Linked DNA regions of Arcticibacter tournemirensis. Each later gene encodes a partner of the first gene's protein in a complex. Links are inferred from orthologs where the notes say so. Each region holds a gene or a part of one and is shown on either strand. Other genes may lie near its edges. The genes, in order: carA and carB.

Region 1 (11,244 bases):
CAGATCGTATCAATTTTAATAAACCCATTCCTTCAGGAACGATCGTTGAACTGGTGGCAAAAGTTACAGAAGTGGGAAGAACCAGTTTGAAGGTAGGTATTGATATATATGTGGAGCAAATGTATGAGGAACATAGGGAACTGGCTATTCATGGCGTTTTAACTTTTGTCGCTTTGGGTGAAGACAAACGGCCGGTTTCTATCCTCGAGCACCTGGAGAGAAATGTGTAATTCTGCGTGCTCCGGTTCACTTTGGAGAGGGAATCAGTTGCGGTTACATGTGAATGTGGCCCGGGCACTAATATTAAAAAAATCTTAACTTCGTGCTCTATAATTATTCTTTATGAAATTACTTGAAGGAAAAACAGCTCTCGTTACCGGGGCTTCAAAAGGGATAGGCCGGAAAATTGCGGAAAAGTTCGCAGAGCATGGCGCTAACGTTGCTTTCACATATCTTTCTTCTGTAGAGAAAGGACAAGCCTTAGAACAGGAGTTGCAGCAGGCAGGTACTAAAGTGAAGGGCTACCAGTCTGATGCCTCTAAGTTTGATGCTGCTGAGAAATTGATCAATGATATTGTTGCTGATTTTGGTACGCTTGATATCGTTGTAAACAATGCGGGAATAACCAAAGATGGTTTGTTAATGCGAATGAGTGAACAGCAATGGGATGAGGTGATAGAGGTGAACCTCAAATCAATTTTTAATGTAACCAAGGCTGCATCCAAAATTATGATGAAGAACCGTAAAGGTGTATTCATCAACATGAGTTCTGTTGTGGGCGTACAGGGTAATGCGGGCCAGGGCAATTATGCTGCGTCTAAGGCTGGTATTATTGGATTTTCAAAGTCAATGGCAAAAGAACTTGGTTCAAGAAATATCCGAACAAATGTTGTTGCCCCCGGTTTTATTAAAACCGAGATGACAGAGGTACTCGATCCCAAAGTGGTAGAAGGCTGGGAGCAGAATATTCCTATGAAGAGAGCTGGCGAAACTGATGATGTAGCTAATGTTTGTGTTTTCCTTGCATCAGATATGAGTGCTTACGTTACCGGGCAGGTACTGGCCGTTGACGGAGGAATGCTGTAAACTTTATAAACTTCGGCTTTTAGCCGAAGTTTTGCCTTTGGCGGTTGGCCATTAGCTATTGGTTAAGCAGAAATAAACAAAGATTAATTTTAACAGAGACGCTACAAATGCTATTTGCTTACTGCCAATAGCTTATTGCTAAGAGCTTATTTTTATGCTTCAGTTGAGTGGTGTTTCTTTTCTGTGGTTACTGTTTAGTCTGTTACTCGGAGCAGGTTATGCTTTCGCTTTATACAACAGGAGGAACTCCATTTCTACGGCCGCAAGAGCCTGGTTATTCACATTCCGGTTTTTAACTGCCGCAGTTATATGTTTTCTTCTGTTTGCTCCTTTTGTTAAGCAAACCGAAAGGATAACAGAAAAACCGCTGATTATTTTTGCTCAGGACAATTCGGCCTCTTTGAATGTTTCAAAGCCTCTGAACTTTAATTTGGCGGCTTACTCTGCTAAAGTTAAAGCATTACAATCTCGTTTTGCTTCTGCATATGAGGTACGTTCGTTTACCCTGGGATCGCAGCTTAGGCCGGGAAGTTCTTTCCATTTCAATGAAACTACTACAGACATCAATTCCTTTTTTCGTTTTATAAACGACCGGTTTGCTAATCGCAATATAGGCGCAGTTATTCTTGCAAGTGACGGTATTTATAATCGCGGAGGCAATCCGCAATATGAGGCCAGGGCTTTAAAGGCTCCGGTTTTTACCATTGCTTTAGGCGATACTATTCCCAGGAAGGATCTCCTGGTAGCTAACATAAACTATAATTCGATAGTCTGGTCGGGTAATGACTTTCAGGCAGAAGTGAGCATAGAAGCACATCAGAGCCTGGGAATGAGGAGCCGCTTAACGGTTTCAGATAAGGATGGACAGGTTTTCGGGAAGGAAATAGAGATACGGTCTAACGAGTATCAAGTAACCGTACCGGTTACGTTACATGCAGGGAAGGCGGGCATTCATCGTTTTACGGTCGCGCTCTCACCTCTTCAGGGTGAACTTTCAATAGAAAACAATAAAGAGGACTTTTTTGTAGAAGTGCTTGAAGGAAAAGTTAAAGTATTTATACTGGCTAACTCTCCGCATCCGGACATTGCCGCATTAAAGCAGGCTATAGAGTCAAACAAAAACTATGAAGTCAGCAGCGGACTAGCTTCAGGGGCAGAGGCTGGGGGTATGAAAGATGCGGATCTTTTGATCCTTCATCAGCTTCCTTCTGTTTCTGTACCTATGCAAAGCCTTATTCGGAAAATGCGCGGGAAGCCGGTTTTGTTCATTACGGGTGCCCAAAGCAACATTCCCGCGCTTTCCCAGTCACAGCATCTTCTCGAAATAACGTCTGCAGGAAGTATGCTCGAAGCAACAGCCGGTGTGAATAGTGATTTCCATACATTTGTAATTCCTGACGGGCTTGCAAAGCAGCTATCTGCCCTAGGTCCTTTAGTCTCACCGTCGGGCAGCTACAGGATAAAATCTCCTGCATCCATTTTTCTTTATCAGCAATTAGGCAGCATTTTATCAGACCGGCCTCTCTTGCTGTTTTCTAATACTTCAGAACAAAAGGTTGGCGTTCTCGCCGGCGAGGGAATATGGCGATGGAGGCTCAATGAATTCAGGCTTAGAGGGAATCATAATGCAACAGATGCATTGCTTGCAAAATCGGTGCAGTACCTGTCTGAAAAGGATGATAAGAGAAAGTTCAGGGTTTATACAGCTCGTAATGCATTTGATGAGAATGATCATGTACTTTTGAATGCTGAATTGTATAATGACGCAAATGAACTTATAAATACTCCCGATGTTTCGGTGGTGTTAAGCGGCAACGGAAATAGAAAATTTCCTTTCCAGTTTTCCAGAACCAGTAATGCGTATGCTCTCGATGCAGGATCCTTGCCTTCGGGAGAGTATTCTTTTGGAGCGGTAACGCAGTTAGGAGAAAGGAAATACAAGGCAGAGGGGAAGTTTATCGTGTCAAAAGAACGCGTTGAATTGAGACAGACAATCGCAAATCATCAGCTTTTAAATGTTTTAGCGAAGCAAAGCGGAGGTGAAATGGTAATGCCTGACGGCATAGATGACTTGTATGAACGTGTTTCGAAAAATGAGCTGGTAAAGACTATTTCTTATGAGAACAGGACATTCGAAGAGATGATAGATATGAAATGGATTTTTGTTATGATTATTGTGTTGCTGAGCACCGAATGGTTAGTAAGAAAACGGAGCGGAGAATTATAATCAATTTTGGGTGTCTTTTTTGAAAAGATAAAAGGAGAGACTTTGGTGCTTGTTTTTCCAAACGCCTTCAATGACGTCTTCAGATGTTTCCCTGCCTTGAAATAACGAAACGTATTGTTTTCGGCTATTATAACATTTTAGATTCCATATTTTGGTTCCCGGGTCAAAACTGCCTGTTAATGTATAGGTTTTGCCACTTACAGACTCATAGTAGCTTCCTTTATACTGCTCAATGCCGGTCGTTTCGTCAGAATTAGCTCCTCTCTTTTCTAAAGGATGGAGAGTTAATTTGATATATGAGCGCCCCTTAATTTCTCCAATGTAGTTAAGCGCGGAAGCGGGTTGAATGAGCGTTGTAGTTTTATCGAGGATGATTAATTTCCTGGAAGCACTGCTGTCAGCCTGGGCAAATACCTGGGCAGTCGAAAATGAAACGACCGCAGTTAAGACGGTAATAGCAGATTTACCAGATAAACTCACAACTTAGTTTTAAATGCAATATATCGAAGATCAAAACAGAGTTTTGTCCTCTTCTTTATCCTTTTCGGGAATAAGAACATAAACATCCTCGTTTGCTTTCTTCATCAGGTATTTTTCGCGGGCAAATTTTTCAAGCTTTTCCCTGTTTGTCGTTAGCTCTTCAAGGTCCTTCTTTACCCGGCCGGTCTCCTCGATATAAAAGTCTCTTTCTTCCTTTAGTTTATCAAGCTGAGCCCGGTATTCGGCCTGCGACATCAGGTCATTCCTGTCAAAAAACATCATCCAGACCACAAAGACTGTTGTAGAAAGGAAGTATTTATTACTGAATAAGCTGAGCACCCTCTTCATATAACAAATATATAAAAATAATATTGAGATATTAGTTATGAGATATCAGTGTTGATCTCATAAAAAAGGGGACCAGTAACCGGCCCCCTTTTCTATTATCTAAAATCTCAAGACTCAAGTCTATCTTGAGATATGCTATTTCACAAACTTGAAATCTTTGCCTAAGAAACGTGCAGAAGCACCAAGTTCTTCCTCAATACGGATTAACTGATTGTATTTTGCAATCCTGTCTGAACGTGAAGCTGAACCAGTTTTGATCTGACCGCAGTTTAATGCTACAGCTAAGTCGGCAATGGTAACATCTTCTGTTTCGCCAGAACGGTGAGACATCACTGAAGTATAACCATTAGTTTGTGCTAATGATACTGCATTGATAGTTTCAGTTAATGAACCGATTTGGTTAACTTTTACAAGGATCGAGTTACCGGTTTTGCTATCGATACCTTTTTGAAGACGAGTAACGTTAGTTACAAATAAATCATCACCAACTAATTGAACTTTGTCGCCGATTTTGTCAGTTAACAATTTCCAGCCATCCCAGTCATTTTCGTCCATACCATCTTCAATAGAAATGATAGGGTATTTCTGAGTTAATTGAGCAAGGTAATCTGCTTGTTCTGCACTAGTGCGTTTTGCACCTTTCTCACCTTCAAATTTAGTATAATCGTAAATGCCGTCTTTGTAGAACTCAGAAGAAGCACAATCAAGAGCTAAGAAAATATCAACACCTGGTTTGTAACCTGCTTTTTCAATCGCCTTTAAGATAGTTTCAGCCGCATCTTCAGTACCATCGAAAGTCGGAGCAAATCCGCCTTCGTCACCTACTGCAGTAGATAAGCCTCTGTCATGAAGGATTTTCTTAAGGTTATGGAAAACTTCTGCACCCCAACGTAATGCTTCAGAGAAAGAAGGAGCACCAGCTGGCATGATCATGAATTCCTGGAAAGCGATAGGAGCATCAGAGTGAGAACCACCATTGATGATGTTCATCATTGGGATAGGAAGCGTGTTAGCATTAACGCCACCAATGTAACGGTAAAGAGGCTGACGGCTTTCTTGTGCTGCTGCTTTTGCAACTGCTAAAGAAACACCTAAAATAGCATTTGCACCAATTTTACCTTTGTTCTCTGTGCCGTCAACTTCGATCATTAAAGCATCGATCGCATTTTGTTCAAATACATCCATGCCTTTAAGCTTCTCAGCTAATATTTCGTTTACATTTTTAACAGCATTTAAAACACCTTTACCCATGTAAGTTGCCTTATCGTTATCACGAAGTTCAACAGCTTCATACATACCTGTTGATGCACCTGATGGTACTGCTGCACGGCCAAGGATACCATTTTCTGTAATTACGTCTACTTCAACAGTAGGATTGCCCCTGGAGTCGAGTATCTGACGGGCATGGACATCTAAAATTAAGCTCATTGTTTTTTTTATTAATTATTAATACCTAATTGGCTTTTTTGTTTTATGGATGATCTTCTTTGCGTGATTCAAAAGAAGGATACATCGTATAGATAAACACTAAGCAGGCAGGCCAAAAGTAGTGTTTTTGTATGTTTCAAAAATAACGAATATTACATTAATTTGTGATTTAGCGCACAGTGGCTGACCGCTGTCCGCCGGCTTTTAACTATTGGCAATTAGCTTTGGATTTCATGTCAGACCATTGCCTGGCACTCTTTCAGTATTTTCGCCGGAGCCAATAGCTAACGGCCAAATGCCAATTGCTAACAAAAAAGCCGCTTGCCCAACCAGGCAAGCGGCTTTTTCGTTATTGCATCATATCCACGAACTGATCGAACAGATAGCGCGAATCATGCGGGCCTGGCGACGACTCGGGGTGATACTGTACCGAGAAAGCCTTTTTGTTCTTAACCCTGATGCCTTCTATCGAATTATCGTTCAAGTTTACATGGGTGATTTCTACCTTGTCGGAGTCGCGCACGTCATCGGCAACTACACCAAAGCCATGATTCTGCGATGTTACTTCACAATGATCAAGGATGATGTTTTTTACCGGATGATTTAAACCGCGATGTCCGTTAAACATCTTTTGCGTACGTATATCATTTGCCAGCGCCAGCAGCTGGTGACCTAAGCAGATGCCAAATAGGGGTTTATCAGCAGACAATACTTTCTTTACCGTTTCTACGGCATAAGGCATTGCAGAAGGGTCGCCCGGACCGTTCGAAATGAAGTATCCGTCGGGAGCCCATTTCTCCATCTCTTCAAAAGATGTTTTGGCAGGGAACACTTTCGCATAAACATCACGGTGATCAAAATTGCGGAGAATATTCTTCTTTACACCAAGATCAAGTACCGCAATTTTATGCCGGCCATCTTCCTTTCCGTAAAAATAGGGTTCTTTGGTGCTTACCTTCGAAGAAAGCTCAAGGCCTGCCATGGAAGGCACTTCTGAAAGTTTTTGCTTTAACTCTTCAATGTCAAGAATCTCTGAGGAGATAATGGCATTCATTGCTCCTTTATCCCTTATGTGGCGAACAAGAGCCCGGGTATCAACATCAGAAATACCAATAAGGTTTTCCTCCTGGAAATAGTCCTGTATGGATTTCTCCGACATCTTTCTGCTGTAGGCAATGTTAAAATTCTTGCAAACAAGTCCGGCGATCTTTATGTCTCCTGATTCTGTTTCTTCACTGGTTACACCATAGTTGCCGATATGGGCATTGGTAGTAACCATGATCTGACCAAAGTAAGAAGGGTCGGTAAAGATTTCCTGATACCCTGTCATCCCCGTATTGAAACAAATTTCCCCGGTAGTAGTGCCGATTTTTCCAGCCGCTTTTCCATTGAATACCGTTCCGTCTTCGAGCAGGAGTACAGCAGGTAATTTGATGTAGTTGATCATTTCAGTTTATGTGGTATGAATTTTTAATATGTTGTTGGTTGATAGTGTCATTCAGCCACTCGTGTGATGCAAACTCTACGCCGGGACCATAAGCTATAATAAATCCTTTTCCATCCGTATCCCAAAGATTGATGTCAGAAAATAAATGAAAAAGCTTGAGTTTCCCGGTAGAATCACCCGGTTCCGAGTACAACAGACTGAAGCAGTTGTCTTCAATTTTCACAGGGGACAAAGGTAGATAAATAATGTCGAATACGGAAGGGTTATGTGATAAAAAAGAGTCAGGCCCGTGTCCGTTTTAAATAGTTGAACTGGAATTATTTTATTGAATTTTACATGTACATTTGCCACGAATTTAAATTGAAAGCCGATATGTCAGTTAATTCAGTGATTAAACGGATCACTACAAACACGCTGCAGGATATGAAGATGCGGGGTGAAAAGATTGCAATGCTCACATCCTATGATTACTCGATGGCGAAAATTGTGGATGATGCCGGAATAGATGTTATCCTGGTAGGCGACTCCGCCTCGAATGTTATGGCCGGTCATGAAACAACGCTTCCGATTACGCTCGATCAGATGATCTATCATGCTGCGTCTGTTGTAAGGGCTGCAAAAAGGAGTCTTGTTGTTGTCGATCTTCCTTTTGGTTCATACCAGGGAAATTCAAAGGAGGCTTTGCATTCAGCTATCAGGATCATGAAAGAGTCGGGCGCCCATGCGGTTAAGCTCGAAGGCGGACAGGAGATTTGTGAGTCGGTAGCGCGTATTATCACCGCCGGCATCCCGGTAATGGGCCATCTGGGTTTGACTCCGCAGTCGATCCATAAGTTTGGAACTTATACGGTACGGGCAAAGGAAGAAGCTGAAGCTAATAAGCTGAAGGCAGATATCATAGCCTTGCAGGAAGCTGGCTGCTTTGCCACAGTGCTTGAGAAAATCCCGGCTAAACTGGCAGAAGAAGCTACCGCAAGCGTGAAGATTCCCACTATCGGCATTGGCGCCGGTCCGGGTTGCGATGGCCAGGTTCTGGTGATCCATGACATGCTCGGTCTTAATAAGGGATTTAAGCCAAGGTTTCTGCGGCAGTATCTCAATCTCTTTGATGAAATTAACGGTGCGGTAAAAGCCTATCTTAATGATGTTAAAGCGGGTGACTTTCCGGATGAAAAGGAACAATACTAGCTTAGTATCAGGTATCTAGTATCAGGTAGCTAGCATCAGGTATCAAGAAACAAGAATCAGGAATTAAATATTGGGGGTTTGCGCACGTGAAACCACCATACTTACTTTCAAAGCAAAAAACAGCTTTTTTTAGATAATGGGCAAATCAAACTTTCAAACTCCCGCTTCAGATATTACTGATCTGGATATCCTGTACGAGGATAATCATCTGATTGCAGTGAATAAAAGGGGGGGAGATATCGTGCAGGTTGACGATACAGGTGACGAACCTTTAGACGAAAAGGTTAAAAGATATCTGACGAAAAAATATAATAAACCCAATGGCGCATTTCTGGGAGTTGTGCACCGGCTTGATCGCCCTGTAAGCGGTGTGATCCTCTTTGCAAAAACCAGCAAGGCTCTTGACCGGATAAATAGTATGTTTAAAAACAGGGAGATGAAAAAAACTTACCTGGCGGTGGTGCGGAACCGGCCGGTCCCCGAAAGTGGTAACCTTGTTCACTGGCTTGTTAAAAACCCTCAGAAGAACGTTACTACTGCTTACGATCATGAAGTAACAGGCAGCCTGCGTTCTGAGCTTAATTATAAGCTGATAGGAGAGGTTGGAGGATATTATCTTATCGAAGTAGATCCAATTACAGGTCGGCCCCATCAGATCAGGGTTCAGCTCTCTACATTAAAATGCCCCATCGTAGGTGATAATAAATATGGTTATCCGAGGGGAAGCCTGAGGAAGACTATTTCTCTTCATGCTAAAAGACTTCGTTTTATTCATCCGGTAAAGAAAGAAGAAGTAGTGATTGAGGCGCCCTTGCCCCATGACGGTTTTTGGGAAAAGTTTGAGGGCTTATAAGAGTTGTAAGAGTTGTAAGTTGCAGGTTGTGGGTTGTGGGGAATTAGATATTTTTCCGGGGTTTAGGTTCTGATAAATGCGGCGAACGGTTCCTGTTACTATTTTATTCTAACCTTAAATACATTAACTTGCAGCATGCATAAGCGTGTTGTAAAAGCTTTCTTTTCGTGGTACATCAGCCGGATTATTGGCCGCGACTTTAGGGAATTCTCTTTCCATCAACCTGTTTTTGATCAGGACAGGGCTGTGCTCCTTATCGCTAATCATTTTTCATGGTGGGATGGCTTTCTGATGTTTGAGCTTAATAAGCGACTCTTTAAAAAGAACTTCCATGTGATGGTAAATGAAGAAAACTACCGAAAACTGTGGTTTCTTAAATATCTCGGTGCTTTTCCGGTCAAAAAGCACTCCAAGAGTGTTGTGGAGGCTCTCGAGTATGCAGGCAAACTTTTGAATGATAAGAGTAACCTGGTATTGGTGTTTCCGCAGGGGAAATTATATTCGTCGCATACCCACGAGATAAAGTTTGAGAAAGGCTTGCTTAATCTCATCAATTCGTCCGACAAAAGATTTCAATACGTTTTTGCTGCTTCTTTCGTTGATTATTTTGAAAACCGCAAGCCCTCTGTTAATTGTTATCTGATGAGCTGGGAAGATGCCGAGTTTACTAGTCTGCAACTAATTAAACGGGCTTATAATAAACATTACGAAATTTCGCGGAATTTGCAAAACCGCACTATCGTTTAACCATGTTGATATATTATGTAGTCTTCTTCTTTCTCATACTTCGGTTTGCTGTCACCTTATTCAATTTTATTTCCAATCCGAAGCTAAACAAGACTGCAAGAAAGTACACTGATTTGGTTTCAATTGTTATTCCGGCAAGGAACGAACAGCACGATATCTTAAAGCTCCTTGAATCTATTAAGCACCAGGATTATCAAAATTTTGAAGTGATTGTGCTTGACGATTCCTCTACGGACCTTACATATGATATCTGTGCAAACTTCGTCAAAACAGACAACCGTTTTAGGGTAGTGAGGGGAGAGCCTCTGCCCGAAGGATGGCTGGGGAAGAACTTTGCATGCCACCAGCTGGCACATCTGGCCGTAGGAAGATATTTATTGTTTCTTGATGCCGACACTTTTATATCACCCGGACTGATTAATAATTCGATTAACCGGATGAAGATGGGGAAATTGACATTATTAAGCCTTTTTACAAACCAGGTAATGAGCACATTGGGAGAATGGATGGTGGTTCCCCTGATGCACTTTTTACTGCTTAACCTGCTTCCTCTGCGCCTGGTGCGCCTCACCAGGAATACTGCATTCTCTGCTGCAAGCGGCCAGTTCATGTTGTTTGATGCTTCGAACTATCATAGTCATCATTGGCATGCGCAGGTTAAAGACCGTGTAGTTGAGGATATTGCAATTATGAAACTGATAAAAGCTTACCAGTATAAAGCAGAGGCTTTACTCGCCAATGGATTTGTTTCTTGCCGGATGTATACAGGCTTTAAAGAAGCCGCTGCTGGATTTAGTAAGAATCTGCTTGCCGGGTTTAATAATAATATTGCCGGACTAATATGTTATTTGCTGCTCGTTATGATGGGACCTCTTTTCATCGCTTTGTATCTGGATATCCAGCTGCTATTTTTTGCTGTCACGCTGATAATCCTTTCGCGCCTGATGATTTCCTTATTAAGCGGGCAGAATCCACTGGTTAATATTTTACTCCACCCTTTTCAGATGGCTGCATTTGTGCTTATATCTTTTTTGTCGATACAAAAACATTTGACCAAAACAATTACCTGGAAGGGGCGGAGAGTGGAGAATTGAATGTTGAGAGGAGAGTGGAGAGTTGAATGTTGAGAGTGGAAAGTTGAGGATTGAAAGTTGAACGTTAAAAGTTTAAAGTCGAAGCTTGACGCATATCGTGCTGTCGGGCAGAATTGAACGACTTGATGCTTGTTTTGGATATACGAATTAATGAAGCTGAGCCGTAACTCAATATGTGTTTTACTGATCGTGATATTTCACGTAGTGGGGCTGACAGGCTTTATGGTGCCGGCGTTCAATGGGCTATTTAAGCAGCTTGTACCATTTCACCTGCTGCTGATGCTGTTTCTAATGATCTTCAGTCAGCCGGAGAAGAACTCCTCATTTTATATATTCCTTGTTATTA
Region 2 (11,661 bases), 5.0 Mb from region 1 along the record:
ATATCCATATCAAAAAAGATTAAGAGTAACACTGAAAGGAATCGCTTAAAAAAGATAGTTGAAAGTATTAAACCGAAGAGTTTCGGAGTAATTATCCGTACTGTTTCCGAAGGGAAAGGTGTCACCGAGCTTCAAAAAGATCTCCTTGATCTGATAGCGCGCTGGGAAACTTTTTCCAAACGGTTGAGTACAACCGAGCCTTCGAAGATAGTATTAGGTGAAATGGGCAGAACATCCACTATTCTCCGGGATCTTCTTAACGCCGATTTCACGAATATTCATGTTAATGATACCAGTATTTATGAAGAAATACGTTCTTACGTTCAGGGGATCTCTCCCGAACTTGAGAAGATTGTAAAACTTTATAAGCACCGGGAACCCATATTTGAACATTTTGGAGTTGAGAAACAAATAAAGGGAGCTTTTGGTCGTACTGTTAACCTCGCAGGAGGGGCTTATCTGGTTATTGAACATACCGAAGCTCTTCACGTCGTTGACGTAAACAGTGGTAACAGAACAGCTAATCCTGAAAACCAGGAAGAAAATGCATTTCAGGTAAACAAGGAAGCAGCAAGGGAGATCGCCAGGCAACTTCGTTTGCGCGATATGGGGGGCATTGTAGTGGTCGATTTTATCGATATGCATAAGCCTAATAACCGCAAAGAGCTTTTCGATTATCTGAAGCAGCAAATGGCGCTTGATCGTGCGAAGCACACAATATTGCCTCCGAGCAAATTCGGCCTTGTACAGATTACAAGGCAACGCGTTCGTCCTGAGATGAACATAGTAACAAATGAAAAATGCCCTGCTTGTAACGGTACCGGAGAAATCAAGGCAAGCATCATTTTGATGGACGACATTGAGAGCAATCTCACCTATATTCTGAATGAGCAGAATGAGAAGAGTGTGACACTTTGTGTACATCCTTATATTGAAGCCTATATCAAGAAGGGCTTTATCTCCAGACAGTGGAAATGGTTCTTTAACTTTGGCAAATGGATCACTGTTAAAGCTATTCCATCGTATTACCTTACTGAATTCCACTTCCTCAACTCCAAAGAGGAAGAGATCAAATTATAATTTGCTATTTATAAACCATAATACCGGACTTACAAACATCGTAAGTTCGGTATTATGATTTTACGTAGTTTAGCTTACTATTACCGACAAACCCGGGCGCTTAGCTTTAAGCGTTACCGGATATATCAAAAATTAAAAGAAGAACAAATTGGCCAAGACGAAATCAGCATATTTTTGCCAAAGCTGTGGATATGAGTCGGCGAAGTGGCTTGGAAAATGCCCTTCCTGCAACCAGTGGAATACCTTTGTTGAAGAAGTGATTCAAAAGCCCGGAAATGCAGCTCCCGACTGGAAAGTCAGTCCTTCAGGCTCCCGGGTGACACGACCTACAGCGATACATGAAATTGTATATACAGAAGAAAACCGGCTTGTTACTCCTGATAGTGAATTTAACAGGGTATTAGGCGGGGGAATCGTTCCTGGCTCCCTGGTATTAATAGGGGGTGAGCCGGGCATAGGGAAATCGACGCTGATGCTGCAACTGACCCTTAATCTGCCAAATTTAAGGGTTCTTTACGTTTCTGGGGAAGAAAGCGAACATCAGATAAAGATGCGCGCAGAGCGGCTGTCGTCTGGTTCGGCAGGAGGCGATGTCTATATACTCACAGAAACCTCTACTCAGAATATATTTAAACAGATAGAAGCTCTTGAGCCGCAGCTTGTGATAGTTGACTCCATCCAGACCCTATATTCTGCTCATATAGAATCAACTCCCGGCAGCGTATCGCAGGTCCGTGAATGTACCGCCGAGCTTCTGCGTTTTGCTAAGGAAACTTCCACTCCCGTTTTTTTAATTGGCCACATTACTAAAGATGGCGCTATTGCCGGACCTAAAATACTGGAGCATATGGTGGATACCGTTCTTCAGTTTGAGGGCGACAGGCATCATGTATATCGTATATTACGCGCTGTTAAGAATCGATTTGGATCGGCATCAGAACTCGGTATTTATGAGATGCAGGGTAATGGTTTACGTGAAGTATCTAACCCCTCGGAGATATTGCTTTCGCAAAGGGATGAGCAGCTGAGTGGCATTACAATATCGGCCATGCTTGAAGGCGCCAGGCCGATGCTCATCGAAACCCAGGCCCTGGTAAGTTCATCTGCATATGGTACCCCTCAGCGTTCTGCCACAGGCTTTGATACCAGAAGGATGAATATGCTGCTTGCAGTACTCGAAAAGCGTTGTGGTTTTCGGTTAAGTGCTAAAGATGTCTTTCTGAATATTGCCGGAGGGTTAAGAGTAGAAGATCCAGCAGTAGATCTGGGTATTATTGTTGCCATTATCTCATCTCATGAAGACATTCCCGTGTCTTCTAAAATCTGTTTTGCATCCGAAGTAGGCTTGTCGGGAGAAATAAGGGCGGTAAATCGCATCGAGCAGCGTATCGCTGAAGCACAGAAACTGGGCTTCGAACAAATCTATATTTCTAAGTACAACCAAAAGGGACTTGACACTTCGCGATATACAATCGAGATTAAAAGTGTATCAAAGATAGAGGAGGTGTTTGGGAGTTTATTTGGGTAAAGCTGAAAGAGTTGAGAGTTTAGAGTTGAAAGTATAAAGTTTTGCACTTCTAACTTTCAACTCTAAACATTTAACTCTTAACTACTTACTCAGGTACATCGACTTTTCCTTGTATAGCTTCACAAAGTAAGGATCATCGACCCCCGTTATAAAGCGGATAGCTTCGCCGGTAGATTTCATTTCCGGACCCAGTTGTTTGTCTACATCAGGGAATTTATCGAAAGAGAACACCGGTTCTTTAATAGCATATCCTACCAGTTTCCTTTCGATGTTGAAGTCTTTAAGTTTATTAACTCCAAGCATGATCTTTGCAGCTATATTGATGTAAGGAACATCATATGCTTTCGCAATGAAAGGTACTGTTCTCGAAGCGCGTGGATTTGCCTCAATAACATATACTTTTTCCTGCTTTATAGCAAACTGGATATTGAGCAGACCGCGTACGTTTAACGACTTTGCGAGTTTAACTGTATATTCCTCCATTTGGCGGATCACGTTTTCCGACAGGTTGAACGGAGGCAGAACAGCGCTGGAGTCGCCGGAGTGTATTCCCGCAGGCTCTATGTGTTCCATTAAACCAATAATATGAACATCCTCACCATCGCAGATAGAGTCTGATTCGGCTTCTTCCGCCCGGTCAAGGAAATGATCAATCAGTACGCGGTTTCCAGGAAGGTCGCCTAATAGTTTAACTACTGCTTTTTCAAGGTCGTCATCATTTATTACAATGCTCATTCCCTGGCCTCCAAGGACATAGCTAGGCCTTACCAACACAGGGTAGCCAACCTGATGAGCCACTTCAATAGCTTCTTCGGCACTTTCGGCAACACCGTATTTAGGGTATGGAATGCCGAGATCTTTCAGCAGATCAGAAAAACGACCCCTGTCCTCGGCAATGTCCATATCATTGAAGGTAGTGCCGATGATCTTGATACCCTTTTCATGAAGCTTTTCAGCCATTTTTAGAGCTGTCTGACCACCCAGCTGAACGATCACGCCTTCGGGTTTTTCATGCTCGATGATCTCTCTTACGTGTTCCCAGAAAACCGGCTCGAAATACAGCTTATCAGCCATGTTGAAGTCTGTTGACACTGTTTCAGGGTTACAATTAATCATGATAGATTCGTAACCCGATTCTTTTGCCGCAAGTAAGCCATGAACGCAGGAATAATCGAATTCTATACCTTGTCCGATCCGGTTAGGCCCTGAGCCAAGCACGATGATCTTCTTTTTATCACTTACCTGCGACTCGTTCTCATCTTCGAAAGTGGAGTAATAGTATGGAGTTTGCGCCTGGAATTCAGCGGCGCAGGTGTCGACCATCTTATAAACCCGTTTAATGCCGAGCTCTTTCCTCCGATCGTATACTTCATCTTCGGTTACATTACCTAAGAGCCATGCTATCTGTATGTCTGAAAAACCTTTTTGCTTCAGTGTCAGGAAAAAGTCTTTAGGGATGTTATTCAGAGAATAACGCTTAAGCTCCTGCTCTAGAATTACCAGCTCCTGGATCTGTACAAGGAACCATTTATCTATTCTTGTTACTTTGCGTATCGACTCGATCGGAACACCAAGACTCATTGCATCTTTGATGAGGAACACGCGGTTCCATGTTGGATGCTCCAGCCCGTGCATTATTTCTTCAAGGTTACGATTCTGCCTGCCATCCGCCCCTAATCCCGCACGGCCTATTTCGAGACTTTGAGTTGCTTTTTGAAGAGCTTCTATGAATGTACGGCCTATTGCCATCACCTCGCCTACCGATTTCATCTGAAGGCCAAGTTCTTTATTGGCACCCTTAAACTTATCAAAGTTCCAGCGCGGAACTTTAACGATTACATAGTCGAGTGTAGGTTCGAAATATGCAGAAGTGGTTTTGGTGATTTGATTCTCAATTTCATCGAGATTGAAGCCGATAGCCAGTTTAGCAGCTATTTTGGCAATAGGATATCCCGTTGCTTTCGATGCAAGGGCAGACGAGCGAGATACCCGGGGGTTGATCTCAATAGCAATGATCGATTCGTCGGCAGGGTTAACAGAGAACTGAACATTACAGCCTCCCGCAAAGTTGCCGATAGCGCGCATCATTTTGATAGCCTGATTTCGCATCTCCTGATAACAGCGGTCACTAAGCGTCATTGCTGGCGCTACCGTAATGGAATCGCCAGTATGGATCCCCATAGGATCGAAGTTCTCAATAGAACAAATGATAATAACATTGTCTTTATTGTCGCGCAAAAGTTCAAGCTCGAACTCTTTCCAGCCAAGCACGGCCTGTTCTACCAGCACCTCATGCGTAGGCGAAGCCTGCAGTCCACGGCTCAACGCTGCATCGAACTCTTCTTTTTTGTGAACAAAACCACCGCCTGTACCACCTAAGGTGTAAGACGGACGGATTACAAGCGGGAATCCTATCTCCTGTGCTGCTTCTTTTCCTTCAAGGAAGGAGTTAGCGATTCTTGAGTTCGCAATGCCTACCCCAATATCGATCATCAGCTGGCGAAATTCCTCACGGTTTTCCGTTTTCTCGATAGCCGCAACGTCGACCCCGATCACCTTTACGCCATACTTTTCCCAGATGCCCAGCTCCTCAGCCTCCTTGCAAAGGTTCAGGGCCGTTTGCCCCCCCATTGTAGGAAGAACAGCGTCAATCTTCTGTTCCTGAAGGATTGTTTCAATGCTTTGGCAATTTAAAGGACGAAGATAAACATGGTCGGCAATCACCTTATCCGTCATAATAGTAGCCGGATTGGAATTGATGATAGAAACTTCAATCCCTTCCTCTTTAAGTGACAGAGCAGCTTGTGAGCCCGAATAGTCAAATTCGCAGGCCTGGCCGATAATAATTGGTCCTGAACCAATGATCAGGACTGATTTAATTGAAGAATCTTTTGGCATGGAGTTATTAAAGTCAAATTTTAAAATTCAAGTCAAAAAAGACTTAGCAGCCAGGGAGATTAGTGATGTATAAAAACAAAAATCCCGACTGGATTGTCGGGATGCAAAGGTAAGCATTTCAAGCGTTTCTGTATGTAATAAATGTATTATTTTTTAACACATTGCATATACAACGTAAATAGGTGGTCGCGAAAATTACATATTAATTTAGCGGCCCGACGGTTCCAGGTTTAGCATGATAGGTAGAGTATATTGTACTCTGACCGGTATACCATGCTGCTGGCCCGGAAGCCATTTTGGCGAACTTCTCAGCATTCTTATGGCTTCAGAGCCGGTGCCTGCTCCCAGATCCCTTATTATTTTAATATTAGAAAGCCTACCATCTTTTTCTACAACAAAACCCATTATAAGTCTTCCGCTTACCCCCTTCTTTCGTGCTTCCGCTGGGTAAGAAAAGTTGTTTCCGACATAATAGTAAAATTCTTTGATACCTCCTGGATAATCAGGCATCTTTTCTAATTCTTTATATTGATTGGTAATTCCTTGTTCATCTTTTGATACACCCTGGACGAACTTGCCCTTTTCATAGGTTTCCTCATAAGTTGACCTTCCGACGCGCCCTTTCCAAATTCCATCTTTTTCTCCTTCAATGTAGCTGCCTTCCTCAGTTACTTCATTCTTGTCATTAAAACGTTTGATGGCGCCTGTGCCATCTTTTACTAATTGAGCACCGGTAGAATCGAAGAAACTAATGAGCCTTTGTCTTTCACGTGTGTAATCATTAGTCGACCCTGGCTTGCCCGTTCCCGGAATGATTTCAACGACTTCCCGTAACTGGCCGTTTTGATAATAGAAGGACGCATTACCTACCCGGCGGCCGTTTTGGTAGTTAGTAACCTCTTTCTTTTTACCATTTCGGTAATACGAAGTAACCTCTCCTTCAAATACAAGTGAGGGATCAATCTTTGATGCAAGTCCCGTTCGTTTCTTAGAATTATCCGGATAATATTCATTCACACTATAAAGCACCGAGCCAGAATCAGGCTCTTCTACGATCCGTATAAAGTCGGCCTTCTCTTTTTTCTTTACTTGCTCACCGTTGTCTTTTAGAAAAAAGGTTTCTTGTTTGTTTTGGCCGAAGGCAGCGGTGCTGATAAACAAACCGAGGATAAGGATTTTCTTCATATACTATTTTCAGTAAAAATATTTATTTTTTTTATCCTGAAGAAGCTTTTTCTTGCCCCCGCTCCTGCTTTTTATACTTTTGCAAAGTGATCCTCTGCGAAACTACTTTCTGGCGGCTTTTCTGGAATCAACTGGTCGAAACATCTGCTCTCGAATGGACGGGTACCATTACCGGCTTTTTATGTGTTTATCTTGCGGCGAAGCAGCACATATTGAACTGGCCTGTCTCTATAATCAGCGTTGCGGCTTATGCCGTCCTGTTTTACGATTATAGATTGTATGGCGATGCTGTCCTTCAGTTGTATTTCTTAAGCACGGCCGTTTACGGATGGTATTACTGGATTAAAAGGAAGGAGCAGCATAAGAAACCGGTAGTGTCTCTTCATACCGAAGGTTATGTAATGGTGGTGGTTTCTATAGCAATACTCTCTTATATTCTTGGCCTTTTCCTTGATCACTATACCAACAGCGACGTTCCTTATATAGATGGAGCCTGCACGGCCATTAGTTTCGTAGCGCAATTTTTAATGACACGGAAAGTAATGCAGAACTGGATCCTTTGGATTATTGTGGATGCTTGTTACGTTCCCTTATATTTATATAAGCAGCTTGCCTTAACGGCCGTTCTGTATTTATTGTTCCTGTTTATTGCAACAATAGGGTTTATTGACTGGAGAAGATCGTGGAAAACACAGAAAATATAAAGAAGATAGCTATAGTTGGCCCTGAATCGACGGGCAAGTCGACCATCGCGGCCCAACTCGCGGCCCATTATAATACTGTTTGGGTACCTGAGTATGCCCGTGAGTATTGCAGCAAATTAACAGAGCCGTGCACATGGCAGGACGAAATCAATATGTTCAGAGGGCAGTTGGATCTTGAGAATCAACTGCTAGGAAGTGCAAATAAACTCCTCATCTGTGATACTACGTTTATAACCGTAAAGATCTGGAGTGATTATATGTTCGGAAAGGCTCCGGAAGAAGTGCTGTACAAGCTCCCGCGTCATCCTTACGATTTTTATCTGCTAATGGATATAGATTTGCCATGGATGGACGATCCTCTGCGCGATTTTCCACATCTTAGAGAATACTTCATGGACGTTTGGCATAAAGAACTTAGAGAATTAAATGCATCTTATGTGGTAGTATCAGGCAGCAGTGATACCCGTGTTAACAATGCCATCGCCGCTGTGGATAAATATCTGCATTGTTAATAATTGCTTAACATAATTTAACGGTTTAATATCAGGGATTGTTTTAATTTTGTCTATCTGTTTTATAGAGGTTGTAACATTTATTATAAAGTAGCGTCTTTAGTATATAGATTTCTGAAACTACAGAATAGAAAGCGTGCAGCGCTTCTAAATCAAAAGGTTATTCGGGACGAAAAGAGAAGGTTGATCGGTGTATTCTGAATGCCACATTATTAATCCTTCGACTTAGCTCTCCTAAGTATACGTTCTTTTTAAATTAATGATTAAAACCTTCCGCCAGGCGGAGGGTTTTTTTATTTTAAAACGGATCATTATCTTCGAACAGTTTATTTTATGGAAATATTAGCTACCCCCGAAATATGGATTTCGCTCATCACCCTTACGGTGCTTGAGATTGTGTTAGGAATTGATAACATTATTTTTATATCGATTCTTTCAGGTAAGCTTCCTTTGCATCAACAAAAGAAAGCCCGGCAGTTGGGTTTAGCACTTGCCATGATTACCCGTGTGTTGTTGTTGTTATCATTAACCTGGATCATGAAGCTAACGACGCCCCTTTTTAATGTTGGTGAATGGATTGGGATAGCAAACGAAGAGTGGCTGGAAAAGATGGCGATTTCGGGGCGTGATTTGATCCTGATTATAGGAGGTCTGTTCCTAATTTACAAGAGTACCAGTGAAATTCACGAGAAACTCGAAGGAGAAGATCATCAGCAGGAGTCAAAAACCGTGAAGTCTTTCTCGGGAGTAATTATTCAGATTCTGCTTCTTGATATTGTGTTCTCTCTTGATTCTGTGATAACAGCAGTCGGAATGGCCGATGAAGTATTGGTAATGATCGCGGCTGTTGTAATTGCTGTGTGCGTAATGATGCTTTCAGCCAGCGGCATCAGCCGGTTTGTAAATAATCATCCTACGGTTAAAATGCTCGCATTGTCATTCCTGTTGCTGATAGGCGTGTCTTTGCTGGCTGAAGGCTTTGAACAGCACATACCCAAGGGATATATTTATTTTGCTATGGCTTTCTCTGTTCTGGTCGAGATGCTGAATCTGAAAATGAAAGCAAGCTCAGCCAAGCCGGTCCATTTAAGGAACCTGCCTGATGAGAGTAATACGGCGCCTGAACAGAATAAATAATTTCTTTTAGATAACCCTACACAACAATCCCTTCAGGTATTCTCCTTCGGGGAAAGAGGCTCTGACAGGATGATCTTCAGGTTGCGAGAACTGATGTATAAACTGTACGTCCTTTCCAGCATCTAATGCTGCCCATGCCAGTATCTGCTTAAAGTGATTTATGTCTACAGCCCCCGAGCATGAAAATGTCGCCAGGAGTCCGCCGCTGTTAAGGAGACCCATACTGATCCTGTTAAGATCTTTGTATGCACGCGAAGCCTTGTCAAGCAATGATCGCGAGGGAGCATATTTCGGTGGATCAAGCACGATTACGTCAAAGCGTTCATCCTGTTCTTTAAACAAGCGTAATTGCTTATTCACATCCGACTGAATCGCCTGATGTTTAAGACCATCAAAGCCATTCAAACTTACGTTGCGCTTAAGAGTTTCAATGGCAAGCGGAGAGCTGTCCACGCTAATTACTTCAGCAGCGCCTTTCTTTAAGCAGTTCAATGTAAAGCCGCCTGAATAAGAGAAGCAATCGAGCACACGCTTGCCGCTTGCATGCTCCGATACCACTCTGCGGTTGTCACGCTGATCACAGAAGAAACCAGACTTCTGACCTTCTGCTATATTTATCAGATACCTGATGCCATTTTCTGACACTTCAACATATTCCGGTGGCTCCTCCCCATAAAGGCTTCCAAAAGAAGCATCTAATCCCTCGTGCGAACGGGCAGAAGCATCACTTCTGTCGAATATCCCTTTTGGGCGCAGCTGCTGTTGCAGCTCATCAAGCAATACTCCTTTTACTTTCTCAATCCCCGATGTGAGAATTTGTACCGAAATATAATCGCCGTAGCGATCAGCGATCAGGCCCGGGAGGAAATCAGCTTCGCTGAAAATCAGCCTGTATGCATTTGTCTCCTTAGAGTCCAAAAGACCCTGTCTGGATTCAAGAGATTTACGTATTTTGTTTCTCCACCAGAGTTCATTGATATCTGTGTTTTCCGTCCATTCGAGGAGGCGGACAGCAACCCTCGACTGGCTGTTAAAAAAGCCTTTCGCCAGGAATGTACCTGAATGATCTGTAACCGTTACAATATCGCCATCGTCAGGGCTTCCTTTCACATTGTCAACAGCTCCCGAAAAAACCCATGGATGCAACTGTCGTACTGCTTTATCTTTTCCCTTTTTTAAACGAATCTCTGCCATGCTGCAAATCTAAGATTATGTTTATCAGTTTGTATATTTTGCAAATAAAAGCAATTTACTAAGTTTGGTAAGATGGAACACATAACCTGGAGAGACTTTGAAAAAGTTGAGCTTCTGGCAGGAACGGTATTGGAAGTATTGGATTTTCCTGAAGCGAAAAAGCCTGCTTATAAACTGAAAGTTGATTTTGGTGAATACGGAATCAAGTGGAGCAGTGCACAAATAACCAAACATTATAAGAAAGAAGAGCTGTACGGAAAACAAATCATAGGAGTTGTTAATTTTCCTCCTAAGCAAATTGCAAACTTTATGTCCGAGTTTCTCGTAACAGGATTTGCAGACATGAACGGTGATATTGTACTTTCTACTATTGAACGACAGGTCCCGAACGGCTCAAAATTAATTTAGAGAAATGCGTTATATCAGTTTTACAGATGAGCCTTCCATAGCTCCCGATGAATTTTACATGAACGAGGCAATTAAAGAGGCTAAAGTTGCCTTAGATCTGGATGAGGTGCCGATTGGAGCAGTAGTGGTATGTAATGGTAAGATCATTGGTCGTGGCCATAATCTCACCGAACGCCTGAATGATGTTACAGCACATGCAGAAATGCAGGCTTTTACTGCCGCTGCTAATTATTTAGGTGGGAAGTATTTAAAAGATTGCACGTTATATGTCACTATTGAGCCTTGCATTATGTGTGCAGGAGCTTCATACTGGACTCAGATAAGCCGTATTGTTTTTGGAGCGCACGATATGAAGCGGGGGTTTAGTCGCATCAACCAGCAAATCACTCATCCCCGGACAGAAATAGTTAGCGGGGTAAAAGAAAACGATTGTGCTACGTTGATGAAAAACTTCTTTTTAAGGAAAAGAAGTAAAAGTTGACATACTGCTGAACAAAAAATTTAAGCATAAGTTATCTTTGTACTGGCTTAAATGTTTAACCTTTTAAATATATAAATTATGGCTTTCGAACTACCTGCGTTACCATACGCATCAGACGCGCTTGAACCGCACATTGATAAAGCTACTATGGAGATTCACCATGGTAAGCACCATCAGGCTTATGTTGACAACTTAAATAAAGCGCTGGCCGGAACAGATGCTGAGAGCAAATCGCTTGAAGATATCCTGGCAAACATTTCCAGCTTCCCTGCTGCCGTGCGAAATAATGGCGGCGGTCACTATAATCACAGCTTGTTCTGGACCGTGCTGTCTCCTGATGGCGGAGGCGAGCCTACTGGCGAACTTGCAGAGGCTATTAATGAAGCTTTTGGCTCATTTGAAGATTTCAAAAAGAAGTTCAGTGAAGCAGGTGCTACGCGCTTCGGATCCGGCTGGGCATGGCTTTCGGTAGCTGCCGACGGCAAATTGCAGGTTTCTTCTACTCCTAACCAGGACAATCCCTTAATGGATGTT

What was found.
Region 2: the proteins of carA (region 1) and carB are in contact, whole or in part, in a solved structure (PDB 1KEE), measured with the Escherichia coli proteins. The link is inferred for Arcticibacter tournemirensis from one-to-one orthologs.

What each region holds. Positions count from the first base shown.
Region 1 is NZ_VFPL01000001.1:5,015,444-5,026,687, reverse strand. Bases 4,968-7,876 are described here. They hold carA (glutamine-hydrolyzing carbamoyl-phosphate synthase small subunit), read right to left. Parts: upstream 7,017-7,876; coding sequence 5,919-7,016; downstream 4,968-5,918. Other genes in these bases: panB (3-methyl-2-oxobutanoate hydroxymethyltransferase), read left to right, coding at 7,389-7,876; BDE36_RS20970 (hypothetical protein), read right to left, coding at 7,018-7,239; eno (phosphopyruvate hydratase), read right to left, coding at 4,968-5,569. Also shown: BDE36_RS21005 (acyl-CoA thioesterase), read left to right, coding at 1-230; fabG (3-oxoacyl-[acyl-carrier-protein] reductase), read left to right, coding at 343-1,086; BDE36_RS20995 (hypothetical protein), read left to right, coding at 1,241-3,313; BDE36_RS20990 (hypothetical protein), read right to left, coding at 3,314-3,793; BDE36_RS20985 (FtsB family cell division protein), read right to left, coding at 3,824-4,141; more of eno, read right to left, coding at 4,277-4,967; more of panB, read left to right, coding at 7,877-8,204; BDE36_RS20960 (RluA family pseudouridine synthase), read left to right, coding at 8,341-9,057; BDE36_RS20955 (lysophospholipid acyltransferase family protein), read left to right, coding at 9,193-9,804; BDE36_RS20950 (glycosyltransferase family 2 protein), read left to right, coding at 9,807-10,898; BDE36_RS20945 (carotenoid biosynthesis protein), read left to right, coding at 11,049-11,244. UniProt on the Escherichia coli protein: Small subunit of the glutamine-dependent carbamoyl phosphate synthetase (CPSase).
Region 2 is NZ_VFPL01000001.1:20,981-32,641, reverse strand. The notes cover bases 2,490-5,815. They hold carB (carbamoyl-phosphate synthase large subunit), read right to left. Parts: upstream 5,507-5,815; coding sequence 2,690-5,506; downstream 2,490-2,689. Other genes in these bases: BDE36_RS24060 (energy transducer TonB), read right to left, coding at 5,714-5,815; radA (DNA repair protein RadA), read left to right, coding at 2,490-2,608. Also shown: BDE36_RS00140 (Rne/Rng family ribonuclease), read left to right, coding at 1-1,080; more of radA, read left to right, coding at 1,229-2,489; more of BDE36_RS24060, read right to left, coding at 5,816-6,691; nicotinamide riboside transporter PnuC, read left to right, coding at 6,778-7,395; BDE36_RS00115 (AAA family ATPase), read left to right, coding at 7,374-7,907; BDE36_RS00110 (TerC family protein), read left to right, coding at 8,241-9,044; BDE36_RS00105 (class I SAM-dependent rRNA methyltransferase), read right to left, coding at 9,051-10,238; BDE36_RS00100 (tRNA-binding protein), read left to right, coding at 10,311-10,646; BDE36_RS00095 (nucleoside deaminase), read left to right, coding at 10,651-11,127; BDE36_RS00090 (superoxide dismutase), read left to right, coding at 11,206-11,661. UniProt on the Escherichia coli protein: Large subunit of the glutamine-dependent carbamoyl phosphate synthetase (CPSase).